DNA from 4 places in the Mesorhizobium sp. WSM4809 genome. Region 3 is predicted to be linked to each of the others. Evidence: predicted binding sites of a transcription regulator. Region 3 holds the regulator's gene; each other region holds the start of a gene.
What was found. Region 3 encodes PhoB, which activates phosphate uptake and scavenging genes when phosphate is short. Its sites were predicted from a motif close to TGTCATNNANCTGTCAT; they were not measured.
Positions count from the first base shown of each region.

Region 1: the regulator PhoB is predicted to act here: its motif matches at 1,470-1,486, upstream of AC0L24_RS05150 (acid phosphatase).
Region 2: the regulator PhoB is predicted to act here: its motif matches at 3,106-3,122, upstream of AC0L24_RS18410 (esterase-like activity of phytase family protein).
Region 4: the regulator PhoB is predicted to act here: its motif matches at 1,633-1,649, upstream of AC0L24_RS04290 (RNA degradosome polyphosphate kinase).

Region 1 covers NZ_JBVVQW010000002.1:126,291-130,809, reverse strand. The annotation lists gene AC0L24_RS05160 (cytochrome b) at 1-502, shown strand, start outside; gene AC0L24_RS05155 (cytochrome c1) at 531-1,403, shown strand; gene AC0L24_RS05150 (acid phosphatase) at 1,531-2,226, shown strand; gene AC0L24_RS05145 (alpha-hydroxy acid oxidase) at 2,403-3,548, shown strand; gene AC0L24_RS05140 (adenine phosphoribosyltransferase) at 3,558-4,103, shown strand; gene AC0L24_RS05135 (MaoC family dehydratase) at 4,269-4,519, opposite strand, start outside.
Region 2 covers NZ_JBVVQW010000006.1:375,262-379,780, reverse strand. The annotation lists gene AC0L24_RS18420 (MATE family efflux transporter) at 1-462, opposite strand, end outside; gene AC0L24_RS18415 (L,D-transpeptidase) at 635-1,420, shown strand; gene AC0L24_RS18410 (esterase-like activity of phytase family protein) at 1,506-2,990, opposite strand; gene AC0L24_RS18405 (GcvT family protein) at 3,233-4,519, shown strand, end outside.
Region 3 covers NZ_JBVVQW010000010.1:67,845-72,363, reverse strand. The annotation lists gene xylF (D-xylose ABC transporter substrate-binding protein) at 1-506, opposite strand, end outside; gene AC0L24_RS22875 (ROK family protein) at 777-2,024, shown strand; gene phoB (phosphate regulon transcriptional regulator PhoB) at 2,041-2,730, opposite strand; gene phoU (phosphate signaling complex protein PhoU) at 2,747-3,454, opposite strand; gene pstB (phosphate ABC transporter ATP-binding protein PstB) at 3,481-4,305, opposite strand; gene pstA (phosphate ABC transporter permease PstA) at 4,323-4,519, opposite strand, start outside.
Region 4 covers NZ_JBVVQW010000001.1:928,743-933,261, forward strand. The annotation lists gene AC0L24_RS04280 (FAD-dependent monooxygenase) at 78-1,304, opposite strand; gene AC0L24_RS04285 (zinc-finger domain-containing protein) at 1,324-1,569, opposite strand; gene AC0L24_RS04290 (RNA degradosome polyphosphate kinase) at 1,816-4,017, shown strand; gene ppx (exopolyphosphatase) at 4,017-4,519, shown strand, end outside.

The sequences.
Region 1 (4,519 bases), on a different contig from region 3:
TCTCGGCCATCCCGACAACTACATCGTCGCCAACCCGCTGAAGACGCCGGCCCACATCGTGCCCGAATGGTACTTCCTGCCGTTCTACGCGATCCTGCGCGCCATCACCTTCAATGTCGGGCCGATCAACTCCAAGCTCGGCGGCGTGCTGTGCATGTTCGGCGCCATCGTCATGTTGTTCCTGGTGCCGTGGCTCGACACTTCGAAGGTACGCTCGGCCGTTTACCGGCCCTGGTACAAGCTGTTCTTCTGGCTGTTCATGGCCGATGCCATCCTGCTTGGCTGGCTGGGCTCGCAGCCGGCCGAAGGCAGCTATGTGTTCATGGCGCAGATGGCGACATTGTTCTACTTCGCCTTCTTCCTGATCGCGCTGCCGGTGCTCGGCCTGATCGAGACGCCGCGACGGCTGCCGAACTCGATCACCGAGGCGGTCCTCGAGAAGAACAAGGGCGGCAGCGGACATCCGGCGGGCGCTACGGCGGCGCCGGAAACCAAAGGCTGAGCGGGTAGAGAATCTAAGGGGATTTGGCATGAAAAAGATTCTCATCTCGCTGGCGCTGGTCGGCCTCGTGGCCGTCGGCATCGGGTCGGCGGGCACTTGGGCGATCGCCGCCGAAGAGGCGCACAACGCCGCCGCGCCGACGCATTTCCCGATCGACGAGCCGAAGGAAATGGACTGGAGTTTCACCGGCCCGTTCGGTACCTATGACAAGGCGCAGCTGCAGCGCGGCCTCAAGGTCTACAAGGAAGTCTGCTCGGCCTGCCATTCGATGAACATGGTGGCGTTCCGCACGCTGTCGGACCTCGGCTATTCCGATGCGCAGATCAAGACGCTGTCGGCCGAGTACACGATCCATGACGGTCCCAACGATGCCGGCGACATGTTCGACCGTCCCGGCAAGCCGTCCGACCACTTCCCGCCACCGTTCGCAAACGACGAAGCGGCCGCCGCTTCCAATGGTGGTGCTGCTCCGCCCGACATGTCGCTGCTGGCCAAGGCGCGCGGCGTCGAGCGCGGTTTTCCGCAATTCGTCTTCGACATCTTCACCCAGTATGACGCGGGCGGGCCCGACTATATCCACTCGCTGCTGACAGGCTATAACGAGACACCGCCTGCCGGCATGGTTATCCCGGAAGGCACCCACTACAACCCCTATTTCATGTCGGGCGTGTCGCTGAAGATGCCCAACCCGCTGTCCGACGGCCAGGTGACCTATGATGACGGCGCGCCGCAGACAGTCGACCAGTACTCCCGCGACGTTTCCGCCTTCCTGATGTGGGCGGCCGAGCCGCATATGGAAGACCGCAAGAAGACCGGTTTTCGCGTGCTGGTGTTCCTGCTTCTGTTCGGCGCTCTGGTCTATCTCACCAAGCGCAAGGTGTGGGAAGGCGTGGCGCATTGAGCCACACAATCAAGTGATCGCGAAGGGCGCCGAGAGGCGCCCTTTTGCATTTCCGGAGGCTGGTCATGTCACATGGCCGTCACCGCATCCGGCGATCCTGTGCTGCTCTCATCAAAGGATCGCATTCATGAAAAGATACGCATCGCTCGCGGCAGGCCTGTTGCTGCTCATCGTGGGCTCGGCCGCGCAAGCGGAAGACGCCCAGCCCTTCATCACCAACAAGGATGTCGACCTGACGATGATCCTGCCGCCGCCGCCGGCAAACGATTCGGCACAAACCAAGGCCGAACTCGGCGAGGTGCTGACTTTGCAGGTCACGCGCACCCCGGAGATGGTCGCCAGCGCGGTGGCCGATGCCGAGGAGAATGTCTGGCGCTTTGCCGACGTGATGGGGCCGAAATTCAACAAGGAAACGCTGCCGAAATTCAGCGCCTTCTTCGATCGCGTGGTGGCTACCAAAGGCGCTGTCGTCGATCCCGCCAAGGATGTCTGGAAGCGCCCGCGCCCGCATCAGCTCAGCGATCTCGTCAAGCCTGCGGTCAAGCTGTCGAGCTCCGGTTCCTGGCCTTCCGGACACGCCACCGTCGGCACGATGATGGGCATCATTCTGTCCGACATGGTTCCGGAAAAGCGCGCCGAGATCATGGCACGCGCGAGCAAATACGCTCACAACCGCGTGGTTGGCGGCATCCATTTTGCGTCCGATGTCGAGATGGGCAGGATTTCCGGCAGCGTCATTGCCGCAGTCCTGCTCAACCGGGACGACTTCAAGGCTGAATATGAAGTGGCCAGGGCCGAGCTTCGTTCCGATCTCGGCATGTAATCCTCGTCAGCCGGATTTAGACGGGAAGGGGCGCTTAAGGCGCTCCTTTCTTGTCTGCGCCATTGCTTAGGCGGAAGTTCGGCAATTAGTCCGTTGGCATGGCGGCATGAGGTTGATATTCGACGCATCGAACGGTGGCGAGAAGCTCGTCCCGCCATGGCTTTTGGATTTCGATGATGCGGCTCAGCGACTGTCACAACTTTTCCGATTTCCGGCTGATGGCACAGCAGCGGCTGCCCGGGCCGATCTTCAATTACATTGACGGCGCGGCTGACGATGAGGTCACCTACCGCCGCAACGCCGCAAGCTTCGAGACCTGTGACCTGGTTCCCAACGTGCTGCGCGGAGTGAGCGAGGTCGACATGTCGGTGACGGTCATGGGCCAGAAGCTGGCGATGCCGTTCTATTGCTCGCCGACCGCCTTGCAGCGCCTGTTCCACCATCAGGGCGAGCGCGCGGTCGCCAAGGCCGCAGCCAAGTATGGCACCATGTTCGGCGTCTCGTCGCTTGGCACCGTCAGCCTCGAGGAGGCGCGCAGCATCAGCAGCAGTCCGCAGGTCTACCAGTTCTATTTCCATCGGGACCGCGGTCTTAACCGGGCGATGATGCAGCGGGCAAAGCAGGTCGGCGTCGAGGTGATGATGCTGACCGTCGACAGCATCACCGGAGGAAATCGCGAGCGCGACAAACGCACCGGCTTTGCCATTCCCTTCAAGCTCAACCTTGCCGGTATGGCGCAGTTCGCGCTCAAGCCGGCCTGGGCGATCAATTATTTCACGCATGAGGGGTTCAAGCTGCCGCAGCTCGACGAGCATGTCGACATGGGCGGCGGCACGATGTCGATCAGCCGCTACTTCACCGAGATGCTAGACCCGTCGATGACGTGGGACGATGTCGCTGAGATGGTCAAGCTTTGGTCGGGTCCGTTCTGTCTCAAGGGCGTTATGTCGGTAGAGGACGCAAGACGCGCCGTCGACATCGGCTGCAGCGGCATCGTGCTGTCGAACCATGGCGGGCGGCAGCTGGATGGCTCGCGGGCGGCGTTCGACCAGCTTGCCGAGATCGTCGATGCCGTTGGCGACAGGATCGATGTCATCATGGATGGCGGCGTGCAGCGCGGCACCCATGTGCTGAAAGCGCTATCGCTCGGTGCCAAGGCCGTCGGCGTCGGACGCTACTATCTGTTCCCGCTCGCGGCGGCGGGCCAGCCCGGCGTCGAACGGGCGCTTGAGCAGATGCGGGTCGAGATCGAACGCGGCATGAAGCTGATGGGCTGCAGTTCGATCGAACAATTGTCGCGCAAGAACCTCCGTTTCAGGTAATCTCGACCCATGAAATCCTCCCTCGAAGACACATTGCTCGCCGCGATCCGTACCATTCCGGACTATCCCAAGCCCGGCATCCTGTTTCGCGACATCACCACGCTGCTCGGCAATGCGCGCGCCTTCCGCCGCGCCATCGACGAACTGGTACATCCCTACGCCGGCCAGAAGATCGATAAGATCGCCGGCATCGAGGCACGCGGGTTCATCCTTGGCGGCGCCGTCGCCCATCAGCTCTCGGCCGGCTTCGTGCCGATCCGCAAGAAAGGCAAGCTGCCCTACGAGACGGTGCGCGTCGCCTATAGCCTGGAATATGGGCTGGACGAGATGGAGATGCACAAGGACGGCGTTGCTCCGGGCGAGAAGGTGATCCTTGTCGACGATCTGATCGCCACCGGCGGCACCGCGGAGGCGGCGGTCAAACTTCTGCGCCAGATCGGCGCCGATATCCTCGCCGCCTGTTTCGTCATCGACCTGCCGGACCTCGGCGGCCGCGCCAAGCTCGAAGCCCTCGGTGTGCCGGTCAGAACGCTGATAGGGTTCGAGGGGCATTAGGTTTCTCCCTCGCCCCGTTTACGGGGAGAGGGAAGCGAAGCGAGCAACGCGAGCGGAGCAGGGTGAGGGGTAAGTACGACCGTCGAGTTTAAGACACCAACGCTGGCGCCGCCCCTCATCCGCCCTTCGGGCACCTTCTCCCCGTAAACGGGGCGAAGGAAAAAGCTACTCCACCTTCACCAGCACGGCGCTTTCGAACTCGAGCACCTTGTCGCCGGTGGGATCGAAAGCTTCCGAACGCAGCGCCAGCAGCCGCCAGCCGGGGCGTGAGGCGATTGGGCGGTGCGACAGCGCGGTGCGCGTGAAGGTGATGGTTTGCCCGGCATAGACCGGCTTCAGCCATTTCAGGTTCTTGAAGCCGGGCGAGGGGCCGAATTCCGGCACCGGACCGGGACCGCTCCACGCAGCGATCTCGG
Region 2 (4,519 bases), on a different contig from region 3:
CATCATCGGCACGGCGACGAAGATGATGCGCAGATAGGAGCGCGCGAGCGGCAAGGCATCGGCCGGTGTGCCGAGCGTGTTGAGAATGGCGTCGACCCAGATCCAGCCGCAGACCGCGAGGATAACGGAAACGAGGAAGAAGAACGTCGCGCTGGTGCCGACGATGCGGCGCGCCTCGGGCAGGTCGCGGGCACCGACCGACTGGGCCACCAGGATGGTGGCCGCCATGCCGATGCCGAACACGGTGCCGAGGATCAGGAACAGGACGAGGTTGGCGTTGGAGGTGGCGGTCAGCGCCGATTCGCCGAGGAAACGGCCGACCCAGACGGCGTTGATCGAACCGTTGAGCGACTGCAGCACGTTGGAGCCGAGCACCGGCAGAGCGAACAGCAAGAGCGTGCGCGGGATCGGGCCGCTGGTCAGGTCGCCGGTGCGCCGGCGCGGGGGATTTTTTTCGTCCATGGCGGGCAGCTCGGCGACGGTTTGTTTCAAGTCGCGTCCGCGATGATTGCCGATACAACGGAACGCAGGTTGTGCCTTGATCTAATCATGTTCTCAAAGCTTCCGGAATGGGATATTGATCCTCGATGCGTGGGGCCGCATTCCTATCAGATCTTGGATAAGCCGGGGGGTCATGTCCGATATTCCGCTGTTTTCTGTGCGCCTGAACCGGCGCGCGTTTCTCGGTGCATCCGCTTTGGGCGCCCTGGCTGTTTCGGCGTGTACAACAACAGACGTGGCGCCGCCGCCGCCGGATGCAGCACCGCCGAGCGATCCGGCTTTCGGCGATGCCGCAAGCATGTATGCGGCGCGTGTCGACGAGGGCTATCAACTGCCGGCAATCCCGGTTGCCAAGGTCGATCCGAAATTCGTGCGCCAGATCGTGGCTGATCCGACCGGGGAGAAACCCGGCACGATCGTCGTCGATACGTCTGAGCACTTCCTTTATCTGGTGCGCGAGGGCGGCACAGCTATTCGCTATGGCGTCAGCCTTGGCAAAGCCGGTTTCGGATGGACCGGCAGCGCCGTGGTCCAGGCGAGGAAGAAGTGGCCGGTCTGGACGCCGCCGCCGGAGATGATCCAGCGCCGGCCGGAACTGGCGAAATACAAGGACGGCATGCCGCCCGGCCCGCAGAGCCCGTTGGGCGCCCGCGCGCTGTATCTGTTCCGCGACGGCAAGGACACGATGTACCGGCTGCACGGCACGCCGGAGTGGGATTCCATCGGTAAGAACGCTTCGTCGGGCTGCGTGCGCTTCATGAACCAGGACATCATCGACCTCTACAGCCGCGTCAACGGCCCCGCTCAGGTCTTCGTGCGTCCCAACCTGTCGGCCGCCGGCAAGATCATGGCCGTGTCGAGCAGAACCGCCGAGCCGATCGATGCGGGCGTCCCGAAGGACGCGGAGTTCTTGAAGTAAGCCTTCTCAATCAATCTGCCTGGAAAAACACCAGCAATAGTGCTCCGGGCGGACGCGCCAAGCGCGCCCGTCCGTGCAGTGGTCGTTACTTCTTGGCCAAACCCGGCAGCGTGACCTGATAGACCAGGAACATGGTGTCGACATTGGCGCCGTCTTCGGCCTTGTAGGGCGCGCCGACCTGAAAACCGTCCTGGGCGAGGAAGTCGTTGTCGTTGGCGACGAACAGGAAGTAGTCGTCGGGCAGCTTCGCATCGAGCACGCTGACCACCGACATCGCCTCCCACTTCTCGGACAGGTTATCCTGGTCATTGGGCGCGCCATTGTGCAGGCCGAAGCGGCCGAGCTCGGCACTGTCGTTGATGTCGATGAATGGCGTCAGCTTGGCCGGTGTCACCGATGGGTCGACGACGCCTTTGGGGGCGACCGGCCTGTCAGCGCCGTCGAAGGCGCCGCCGGCGATGTCGGTCGCGGTGGATAGGTCGACGACGTTGACCTGGCGATAGAGCGAGGCGTCGCCCTTCAGGCCCTGGCCGTTGCCGCTGTCGCGCGCCAGCATCAGGAAGCTCTTGTCGGAGAGCGCCACGATCTCGCTCTGCGCGGCGACCTTGGTCTTGCCCTTGGCATCCCTAAACACCGGCAGCGGCACGACATATTCGTGCGCCAATTTGAGATGGGCGAGGTCGGACGCGTCATAGACCAGCGCCCTGGTGTTTTGGCGGGTCGAGCCGGAATCGCCGCCGTCCTGCCTGGCCGCCGACTGCAGCACGGCGATCAGGAACTTGCCGTCGGGCGTCATCGCCATGCCTTCGAGGCCTTGATTGTTCTGGCGGCCGGTGTCGGGATCCTTCGGATCGGGCTCGGCGGCACCGGGTCCCGGATTGTCCGAGGCGAAGTTCGGCGTGCCGTGGCGCATCGGCACCAGCGCAGCCGGTGGCTGGGTTGCCGACAGCAGATGCCCGTCGGCGGAAAACCGATAGATGTTCGGGCCGTATTCGTCGGAGATGAACATCGAACCATCGGGCAGCCGCACGATCGCCTCGTTGTCGAGCGCCAGCTTGCCATTGTCGGCTTGCGGCAGGATCGGCATGTCGCCGCTTGCCGCGCGCACGCCGTTGAGCGGATCGAGGCCTGTGGCATCAGCCCCCTTGTCGTCGGTGAGAAGCATGGTGTCGGCGAGCGTTGCCTTGACGCCGGTCTGCTGCTGGCCGGCAGCAGGTGCCGCACCTGGTGCCACCGGGGTAAACTCGATGGCGACGGTGTTGAGGCGCGGCCGGTAGTCGGTGGTGCCGACGACATTGTAGCCGCGATCCGGCAGCAGCCAGAGCGAACCTTTGTAGCCGGCGGCCTCATGCGTCCAGCCTGATGTGTCGATCGACATGCCCGAGCCCGAACCAAACGTCTCGCCGAACTTGTCGCGCTGAGCGGCCGGGATGCGGCCGACGCCGACCAGCCCTTTGTTGACAAAGCTCGTGCCGCCGACGGTCGCGGTGCTGTCGGCGAGCGCCGGCGTCAAGGCGGTGAACAAGGCCAGCGCGACGCCGAGCGACGCGGTTCGATATAGGTGTTTCATGGATAATCCTCTTTGTGACGGATGTGCCGGAGCGGCCGCGGGACGAAAAACTGAAAGAGGTGCGACATCGATGATGCCGCGCAAGCCTCCCCGAAACGCGGTCTACGGCGCGAACATGATGCTTGCGTGACAGCGCGCAGTGCATGCCGGCGGTCGACGAAAAACGATGCGCGCGCGGTACTGGACACTTATGTCTAGTGCGTATATGGTCCAGCCTTCGGACTAACCGTGGAGGGGAAGCCTTGAAGTCGCACTACCGCGCAGTCGTCATCGGGGGTGGCGTGGTCGGAGCCTCCGTCCTTTATCATCTGACGCGATTTGGCTGGAGCGATGTGGCGCTGATCGAGCGCGCCGAACTGACGGCCGGTTCGACCTGGCACGCGGCGGCAGGCTTCCATGCGCTCAACGCCGACCCCAACGTGGCGGCGCTGCAGGACTACACCATCAATCTCTACCGCGAGATCGAGGCCGAATCCGGCTGGGATATCGGCCTGCATATGACCGGCGGCGTCAACATCGCCAGCGATCCCGCGCGCTGGGAGTGGCTGAAATCGGCCTGGGCGGTGTTCCAGTCGGTCGGCATCGAGACCGCTAGGTTGGTAACGCCCGACGAGATCAAGGCGATCTGCCCGATCGTCGACGTCACCGGCGTGCTTGGCGGCCTGCATGATTCCAACGAAGGCCATCTCGACCCGTACGGCACGACGCACGCCTATGCCGGCGCTGCAAAAAAGCGCGGCGCCGACATCATCCTGCGCAACCGGGTCGTCGAGCTGAAGGCGCGCGCCGACGGCCGCTGGGATGTCGTCACGGAGCAGGGCACCATCATCGCCGAGCATGTCGTCAATGCCGGCGGGCTGTGGGCAAAGCAGCTCGGCCGCATGGCCGGCGTCGATCTGCCGGTGACGCCGATGGAGCACCATTACTTCATCACTGAGGACATTCCCGAGATCGCGGCGCTGGACAGGGAAATCGGCATCGCCGTCGATCTCGACGGCTTTTCGTATCTCAGGCAGGAGCGCAAGGGCGTGCTGCTCGGCGTTTACGAGCAGAATCCAAAGCACTGGAACATGGATGGCGCGCCGTGGGACTACGGCATCGAGCTGATCCCGGAAGACATCGACCGCATCAGCCCGGAACTCGCCAAGGCGCATGAGCGCTTCCCTTGCCTGGCGACGGCCGGCATCCGCAAATGGGTCAACGGCGCCTTCACCTTCACACCGGACGGCAATCCGATCGTCGGGCCGGTGCGCGGCCTAAAGAACTACTGGGTCGCCTGCGGCGTCATGGCCGGTTTCAGCCAGGGCGGGGGCGTCGGCAAGTCGCTTGCCGAATGGATGATTTATGGCGAGCCGCAGGCCGACATTTTCGGCATGGACATCGCCCGCTATGGTGCCTTCGCCGCGAACCGGGAATATCTCAGGCAGACGACGCGCCAGTTCTACTCGCGCCGCTTCGTCATGACCTTTCCCAATGAGCGGCTGCCCGCCGGCCGGCCGCTGAAACGCCCCGGCGCCTATGACGGCATG
Region 3 (4,519 bases):
ATCGAGCCCGAGAACAGGAAGTCGGCATTGGGATCGGCACCGGAGCCCTTGATGAAGACGTAGTTGCCTTCCGGCTTGACCTTGAACACTTCGCGGGCCTGCATGCGGCCGACTTCCTTGTTGTCGAAGGTCAGATAGAAGACGTCCTTGTTCTCGATCAGCCGGTCATAGCCGACGACCGGAATGCCTTCGTCCAGCGCCTTCTGCACGGCCGGGCCGATGGCCGAAGCGTCCTGCGCCAGGATGATCAGGGAATTAGCGCCCTGCGAGATCAGGCTTTCGACATCGGTAAGCTGCTTGCCGGGATTGGACTGCGCATCGGCGGAGATGTACTTGTCGCCAGCGGCCTCGATCGCCGTCTTCATGGCGGCTTCGTCGGTCTTCCAGCGTTCTTCCTGGAAGTTGGACCACGAAACGCCGACGACCTTGTCCTTCGCCTGCGCGACAGACGCGAGCGTCAGCGACATGGCGGCACCCGCCAGGATGGCGGCCGTGAATCTTTTCATATTATCCTCCCTGCGCCGCGTATGGCGCGACCAAACTGACCCGAGGGCCGGCACAGAGGCTCTATTTTTTCGAGCCTCGAAAAAATACTGGGCCAACGCCCGAACGCTGTCAACATCGATTCTGATGGATTTTGATGTCATTTCGAGTTTTTTTCGAGTCTCGGAATAAATAAATGACACGGCCTGCAGCTTCTGCCAGTATTTACCGGCGTCACCGACAGCGTTCCAGGGGCAGGAGGAACCGCGGCGACCGGGAGGATATGAAAGAACATGTCGGTCGGAATCCGCCACGACGATCTGCGCCGCCGCAACCGCGCCATGGTGATCGCGGCAGTGCGCCGCGCCGGACAGCCGTCGCGAACCGAGATCGCCGCGACCACAAGCCTCAGCCATTCGACCATCTCGGCGATTTCAGCGGACCTGATCGTCGAAGGCATCCTGACCGAAAGCAAGCCGAGCGAGGCCGGCTCACTCAAACGCGGCCGGCCGCAGGTCGGCCTCAGTCTCAATCCGGAAGCGGCCGCGGTAATGACCGTGGTGCTGTCGCTGAACTTCCTCTCCGTCGCCGTCATCGACTATGCCGGCCAGGTAATATCCGAGGAACAGCGCCGGCTGGACACGCTGACGATGTCGCGCGAGTCGCTGATCGGGGAATGCACGGCCATCGTGCGGCGCCGCCTGGCAGATCCCGACCTGGACGTGCGCAGCATCGCCCGCATCGCGCTGGCCATCCAGGGCATCACCGACACCCGTGCCCGCGCCATGCTGTGGTCGCCGATCACGCCGCACACCGACATCGCCTTCGCTGACATATTCGAAGACCAGTTCGGCATCCCTGCCATAATGGAGAACGACTGCAACATGATGGCGGTGGCGCTGCGCTGGCGCGACCCCGATCGTTACCGCGACGATTTCATCGCTATCCTTTTGTCGCACGGCATCGGCATGGGACTGGTGCTGAAGGGCGAATTGTTCACCGGCACCCATTCTTCGGGCGGCGAATTCGGCCACATGATCCATCGGCCGAACGGCGCGCTATGTCGCTGCGGACGGCGCGGCTGCGTCGAAGCCTATGCGGGCAATTACGCCATCTGGCGCAACGCCAGGCAGATGGGCGAGGATGCAGAACCCGTTGCCGATGTCAGCGACGCCGACATGCGCGCCCTGGCTGCCGCGGCCCGCGAAGGTGACGGACCCGAACGGGAAGCCTATCGCAAGGCCGGCGAAGCGCTCGGCTACGGCCTCGGCAGCCTGTTCGCGCTGATCGATCCGGCGCCGGTCGCCATGGTCGGTGTCAGCGCCGCCGCCTTCGACCTGATCGAGCCGGCATTGCGGCAAGCGATTGCCCAGACCGCCGGCGGCCAGCATTCCAAATCGATTTCCTTCGACACCGAGCCGAACGAACTGCCGCTGATCCGCGAGGGCTGCGCCATGCGGGCGCTGATCTTCGTCGATCAGGAGATTTTTGCGCCGGGCGTGCAGGCGAGATCCGGTTTCGGCGGCAAGAACGTGGCGTGAGTTCAAACGAGGGAGTTCAGTCCTCTCGGATGGCGTATCCGGCCCCACGGATCGTGCGGATGACATCAGGCATACGGCCATTGTTGACCGCCTTGCGCAGCCGGCCGACATGCACGTCGACCGTGCGCTCGTCGATGTAGATCGTCTCGCCCCAGACATTGTCGAGCAGCTGGCTGCGCGAGAACACGCGGCCTGGATGGCGCATCATGAATTCGAGCAGGCGGAATTCCGTCGGCCCAAGCCGGATCTCGCTCTTCTTGCGATAGACACGGTGCGACTCGCGATCGAGCACGATATCGCCGACCTTTAGCACGCTGGACAGCACTTCCGGCTTGGCCCGGCGCAGCAGCGCCTTGACCCTGGCCATGAACTCTGGCGTCGAGAAGGGCTTGACCAGATAGTCGTCGGCGCCGGTCGACAGGCCGCGCACGCGGTCGCTTTCCTCGCCTCGCGCGGTCAGCATGATGATCGGCAGCCGCTCGGTCTCGGGACGCATTCGCAGGCGCCGGCAGAGTTCGATGCCCGAAACCGCAGGCACCATCCAGTCGAGCACCAGAAGATCGGGAACGTTCTCCTGCAGCCGGATTTCGGCCTCATCGCCGCGCGTCACCACCTCGACCTGGTAACCTTCGGATTCAAGATTGTAGCGGAGCAGCACGCCTAGCGGCTCCTCATCCTCCACCACCATGATGCGTGGTGCGATCATCGGCTGGTCACCCCTGTTATGCCGCTGGCGCGGACATTGCCGTCTCGTCCTGCTTCGGACGATTGGCTGGCAGCTGCGTGCCGGTCAAAACATAGTAGGCATTTTCGGCGATGTTGGTCACGTGGTCGCCGATCCGCTCGAGGTTCTTGGCGCAAAACAACAGGTGCGTGCACGCCGTGATGTTGCGGGGATCTTCCATCATGTAGGTCAGCAGCTCGCGGAACACCGAGGTGTATTTGACGTCGATGCGTTCATCATTGTTTCTGAGCGTGGCAAGCGCTGCCGCGTCAGCGGCGGCATACTCGTCGACGACCCCCTGCACCTGGATCAGCACCAGCTGCGCCATCGCGTCGATCGAATGCGAAAGATCGTGCGGCGTGACGCTCAGCCCGACAGTGCCGACGCGCTTGGCGATGTTCTTGGCAAGGTCGCCGATGCGCTCGAGGTCGCCGGCCATGCGGATCGAACCGACCACCGCACGCAGATCGTTGGCCATTGGCTGGCGCTTGGCGATCAGCGTGATGGCGCGATCGTCCAGCTCGCGCTGGCGGGCATCCATGATGGCATCGTCGGAAACCACGCGCTGCGCCAGCGCATTGTCCGAATTGAGCAAAGCCTTGGTCGAGCCACTGACCATCGAGCGGGCGAGATCGCCCATGTCGCGGATCAGCTGGCTGATCTGCTCCAGATCCTCATCGAAAGATGCAACGGTATGTTCACCCATGATCTTCGTCCCTCATATGCCTGAGCTCAGCCGAACCGGCCGGTGATGTAGTCCTGGGTGCGTTTGTCGTCGGGGGTGGTGAACATCTTGTCGGTGGCGCCCTCCTCGACCAGATAGCCTAGATGGAACATCGCGGTGCGCTGCGACACGCGCGCTGCCTGCTGCATCGAATGGGTGACGATGACGATCGTATAGTTCTGGCGCAGTTCGTCGATCAGTTCCTCGACGCGAGCAGTGGCGATCGGATCGAGCGCCGAACACGGCTCGTCCATCAGGATCACCTCGGGCGACACGGCGATGGCGCGTGCAATGCACAGACGCTGCTGCTGGCCACCGGAAAGACCCGTGCCAGGTTCCTGCAAACGGTCCTTCACCTCGTTCCAGATTGCCGCCTTCTTCAGGCTCGACTCGACGATCTGATCCATGTCGGCCTTGCGCTTGGCCAATCCGTGGATGCGCGGGCCATAGGCGACGTTCTCGTAGATCGACTTGGGGAACGGATTGGGTTTCTGAAACACCATGCCGACGCGCGCCCTGAGTTCGACGACATCGATGTTCTTGTCGTAGATGTCTTCTTCGTCGAGCGTTATCTTGCCGGTTACCCGCGCGGAATCGATGGTGTCGTTCATGCGGTTGAGGCAACGCAGGAAGGTCGACTTGCCGCAGCCGGAGGGGCCGATCAGCGCCGTCACCTGATTCAGGCGGACGTCGAGATTGACATCGAACAGCGCCTGCTTCTCGCCATAGAACACGCCGACCTTGTCGCCGCGCATTTTGATCACTTCGTTCGACTTGGCGTTCATCTTATCGCCCACTGCGTTTTCAAGGGACTGTTCGGTCATGATGTTCATACCAAAATGCCTTTTTTCTACCAGCGCCGCTCGAACCGACGCCGAAGCACGATCGCGGTGATGTTCATGGCCATGAGGAAGACGAGCAGGATGATGATCGCGCCCGACATGCGCTCGACGAAGGCGCGTTCGGCCTCGTTCGCCCACATATAGATCTGCACCGGCAGCGCGGTGGCCGGATCGAAAGGCGTCGTCGGTGGATCGGCGACGAAGG
Region 4 (4,519 bases), on a different contig from region 3:
TTGACTACAAAAATGTAACTACAAATTGCCATTACGTCAAGGTCGACCGATGTAAGCATTCTATCGATGTAAGCATTCTAATGAGCCCGCCAGCCGTAGAGCCAGTCCAGATCCGCCGCGAGTTTTTCCGACGAGCGCACCTTCAGGAACACATTGCGCGCAATCGCCACTGGACCCGAGGCATGCCAGGCCAGCCGGTTGACAGCGCCGCGTCGGGCGACCTGCGCGACACGCGGCCGCCGAGACTGCTCCCAGACGGCAAGTGCGGCCAGGGGGTCGGCAGGGAAGTCGGCGATGATGTCGGCAAGCGTCGCCGCATCCTCGATCGCCATCGCCGCACCTTGCGCAGCGAATGGGGTCATCGCATGCGCGGCGTCGCCGATCAGCGCAATGCCGTTCGGTGTTGTCCAGGGCTGTTGCGGGTCAACAGTGTGGATCGGCCATGCGGTCCACGGGCCGGCCTGCTCGACCAGACGGGCAAGTTCTGCCGCGGTGCCGCGCAGGGCTCGGGTCAGGATCCCGGCGTCGGCGTTGCCGGACCAGCCCTCGGCAATGCGGTCGCCCCTGGTGAAGGCCGCGAGATTGAAGGCCGCACCCTTGCTGACGGGATAGGCCACCATATGGAAGCCGGGATGCAGGAAGGTGGTGACGCAATTGGTTACACCGATCGCGGCAAAGGCTTGTCCGGCAGCGCTTTCGGCGGCAATGGTCGCGCGCCAGGCCAGCTCGCCGGAAAAATGGCTTGTCGGCAAGGCCGCATTTTTGGCCGAATCGACAAGTGCGCGCACCGACGACCAGACACCATCGGCTCCGATCAGCAGGAAGCCCTCAGCCTTGATGGTTTTGCCGTCGATCTCGGCCGTCGCGGTGATGCCATGGGGGCCGGTGGCAGCGCTGCTGACGCGGGCGCCGGTGGTAAGATGGATATCCGGTATCTCGGAAACCCGTGCCATCAGCGCGCTCTGCAGATCAGCCCTGTGAGCGACGAGATAGGGCGCCTGCCAGCGCGTTTCGGCGGCTTGCCCCAACGGCACCCGCGCCAGTTCGCGCAACGTCGCGGCGTCCTTCAGGACCACCGCTTCCGGCCGCACCGTTGCCGGCAGCAGCTTGTCGAGCACACCAAGCTGGCGAAGGATGCGTGTCGCGTTGGGAGAAAGCTGGATGCCGGCGCCTGCCGCTTCCAGGCGCTGCACCTGTTCGAACACTTTCACAGGGTAGCCGCGTTCGGCGAAAGCCAGCGCTGCGGTTAGCCCGGCGACTCCCGCCCCGGCGATGACGACTTGCCGGGAGCGCGTGTCGTTCATCGGGCTGGCCGCGAAAGACTCAGGCGGCCTGTTCTATGTAGATGCAGCCGGCCGGCAGCGTTTCCGTTGCCTTCAGCTTCGGAGAATAGCGGTAGAGCGTCGAGCAATAGGGGCAGACTTTTTCGTTGTCGTCGCCCATGTCCAGAAACACATGCGGGTGGTCGAAAGGCGGATTGGCGCCCGTGCACATGAATTCCTTCACGCCGATGTCGATTGCCTGATAGCCCGCATCGTTCTGAAAATGGGGAATGGAACCGCCTGCCATCGTCGTCTCCTTAACGCAGTCTCGTCTGCATCTGGATCATATCAGGGCTCTTTGCAAGTTCGATGAAATGAAACTGTCGCAAAAGCCTGTCAGAGGATAAGTTAAGCCGGTTAACGCATGGCCCCGAAGACCGACACCGGTTTTCGGCAAGGACCATGCGTCGCCTTGGAGTGGCAGAGCGTCCTTTGCGCCTCCTGAATGACGTGCGGCGCTTTAGCTGGCTGACGGTGTGGAAGAGCGGGAATCATGAACGAACTAAAGCCGGTGCAGAACGAATTCGTTGATGTCGAGGTGGCTCGCCCGGAGGGCGGCAATCCGGACCGGTTTGTCAACCGCGAGTTTTCCTGGCTGCAGTTCAACCGGCGCGTCCTCGAGGAGTCGCTGAACCTCAATCATCCGCTGCTGGAGCGCGTCCGCTTCCTGTCGATCTCGGCCGCCAATCTCGACGAGTTCTTCATGGTCCGCGTTGCCGGTCTTGCCGGCCAGGTGCGAGAAGGCATCACGCTGAAGAGCCCTGACGGCCGCACCCCCGAACAGCAGCTCGAACAGCTGCTGCGTGAGGTCGAGCGACTGCAGGAAGATCAGCAGAAGAGCCTTTCGGCGCTCACCGTGCTGCTCAACAAGGAAGGCATCGAGAGCATCACCCGCGATGCGCTGACCAAGGACGAGAAAGTCTGGCTGGAAGACCATTTCCAGGAACAGGTTTTCCCGGTGCTCACCCCGCTGTCGATCGACCCGGCGCATCCGTTTCCGTTCATTCCAAATCTCGGCTTCTCGATGGCGCTGCAATTGCGCCATCGCAAGAACGGCGAGGAGATGAGCGCGCTGCTGCGCCTGCCGGTGGCGCTGAAGCGCTTCATCCGTCTGCCGGACCGCAAGCATCATGTCCGCTTCATCCCGCTGGAAGAGGCGGTCGGCCTCTATATCGGCAAGCTCTTCCCCGGCTACGAGGTCAAGGGCTCCGGCACGTTCCGTATCATTCGCGACAGCGATATCGAGGTCGAGGAGGAGTCCGAGGATTTGGTTCGCCTGTTCGAAACGGCGCTGAAGCGGCGGCGGCGCGGATCGGTGATCCGCATCGAATTCGACAGGCTGATGCCTGGCGAATTGCGCGACTTCGTCGCCGGCGAGCTTGGCGTGTCGTCCAGCCGCATCAGCGTCTTGACCGGTCCATTGGCGCTCAGCCAGATTTCCGAGATCGTCGCCGTCCCTCGCGACGACCTGAAATTCACGCCCTACAATCCGCGTTTTCCCGAGCGCATCCGCGAGCATGGTGGCGATTGCTTTGCCGCGATCCGCGAGAAGGACATCGTCGTCCATCACCCCTACGAATCGTTTGACGTCGTGGTGCAGTTCCTGCGCCAGGCGATGGCCGATCCGGAAGTGGTGGCGATCAAGCAGACGCTTTACCGCACCTCCAATGACAGCCCGATCGTGCGTGCGCTGGTCGACGCGGCCGAGGCCGGCAAGTCGGTCACTGCGCTGGTCGAGCTCAAGGCGCGTTTCGACGAAGAAGCCAACATTCGCTGGGCGCGCGACCTGGAGCGTGCCGGCGTCCAGGTGGTGTTCGGCTTTCTCGAGCTGAAAACCCATTCGAAAATGTCGCTGGTGGTGCGGCGCGAGGACGGCAAGCTGCGCAACTACGTCCACCTCGGCACCGGCAACTACCATCCGGTAACGGCGCGCATCTACACCGACCTGTCCTTCTTCACCACCGATCCGACGATTGCCCGCGATGTCGCCCAGCTGTTCAATTTCATCACCGGCTATGCCGAGCCGACAGACGAAATGCGGCTTGCGATCTCGCCGTTCACGCTGAGAAGCCGCATCCTGAAGCACATTGCCGACGAGATTGCCTACGCGGTGCAGGGGAAACCGGCGCGCATCTGGATGAAGATGAACGCACTCGTCGATCCGATTATCATCGACGCGCTCTACGATGCCAGCCGGGCCGGCGTCGAGGTCGACCTGGTCGTGCGCGGCATCTGCTGCCTGAGGCCGCAGGTTCCGGGCCTGTCGGAAAACATCCGCGTAAAATCGATCGTCGGCCGTTTTCTCGAGCACAGCCGCATCTATTGTTTCGGCAACGGTCACGGCCTGCCGTCGGACGAAGCGATCGTCTACATCTCCTCGGCCGATCTGATGCCGCGCAATCTCGACCGCCGCGTCGAGACCATGGTTCCGATCACCAATCCAACTGTGCATGAACAGATCCTTGGCCAGATCATGCTGGGCAACATCATGGACAATCAGCAAAGTTTCGACGTATTGGCTGATGGAACCTCCCGGCGCGTCGTGCTGGAGGAGGGCGAGGAACCGTTCAACGCGCAGGAATATTTCATGACCAATCCGAGCCTGTCGGGACGGGGTGACGCGCTGAAGTCGCATGCGCCCAAGCGCATTGCGCAGTTCAAGCGCCGCAAGAAGAACGCCGCAGCGTCCGGCTGATGCTGTCTGATTCCCAGGGCCGGCTGCAGGACCGCCGACCGCTGTCCATCATCGACATCGGATCGAACTCGATCCGCCTCGTCGTCTATGAGGGGCTGGCGCGCTCGCCGACCATGCTGTTCAACGAAAAGATGCTGGCCGGTCTCGGCCGGGGCATCGTTTCGACCGGCAAGCTCGACCCCGAGGCGGTGACGCGCTCGATGGAAGAGTTCCGCCGCTTTCGCGCGCTTTCCGACCAGGCCGGCGCCGAGCAGATGTATGTGCTGGCCACCGCCGCGGCCCGCGAGGCGGTCAACGGCCCTGATTTCATTCACCGCGCCGAGGAGGTGCTGAAGACCGAGATCCGTGTCATCAGCGGCCGTCAGGAAGCGTATTATTCGGCGCTCGGCGTCATTTCCGGCTTCCATCCGGCCGACGGGATCGCCGGCGATCTGGGCGGCGGCAGCCTCGAACTGGTCGACGTCGCCGGCGAAGCGATCGGCGACGGCATCACGCTGCCGCT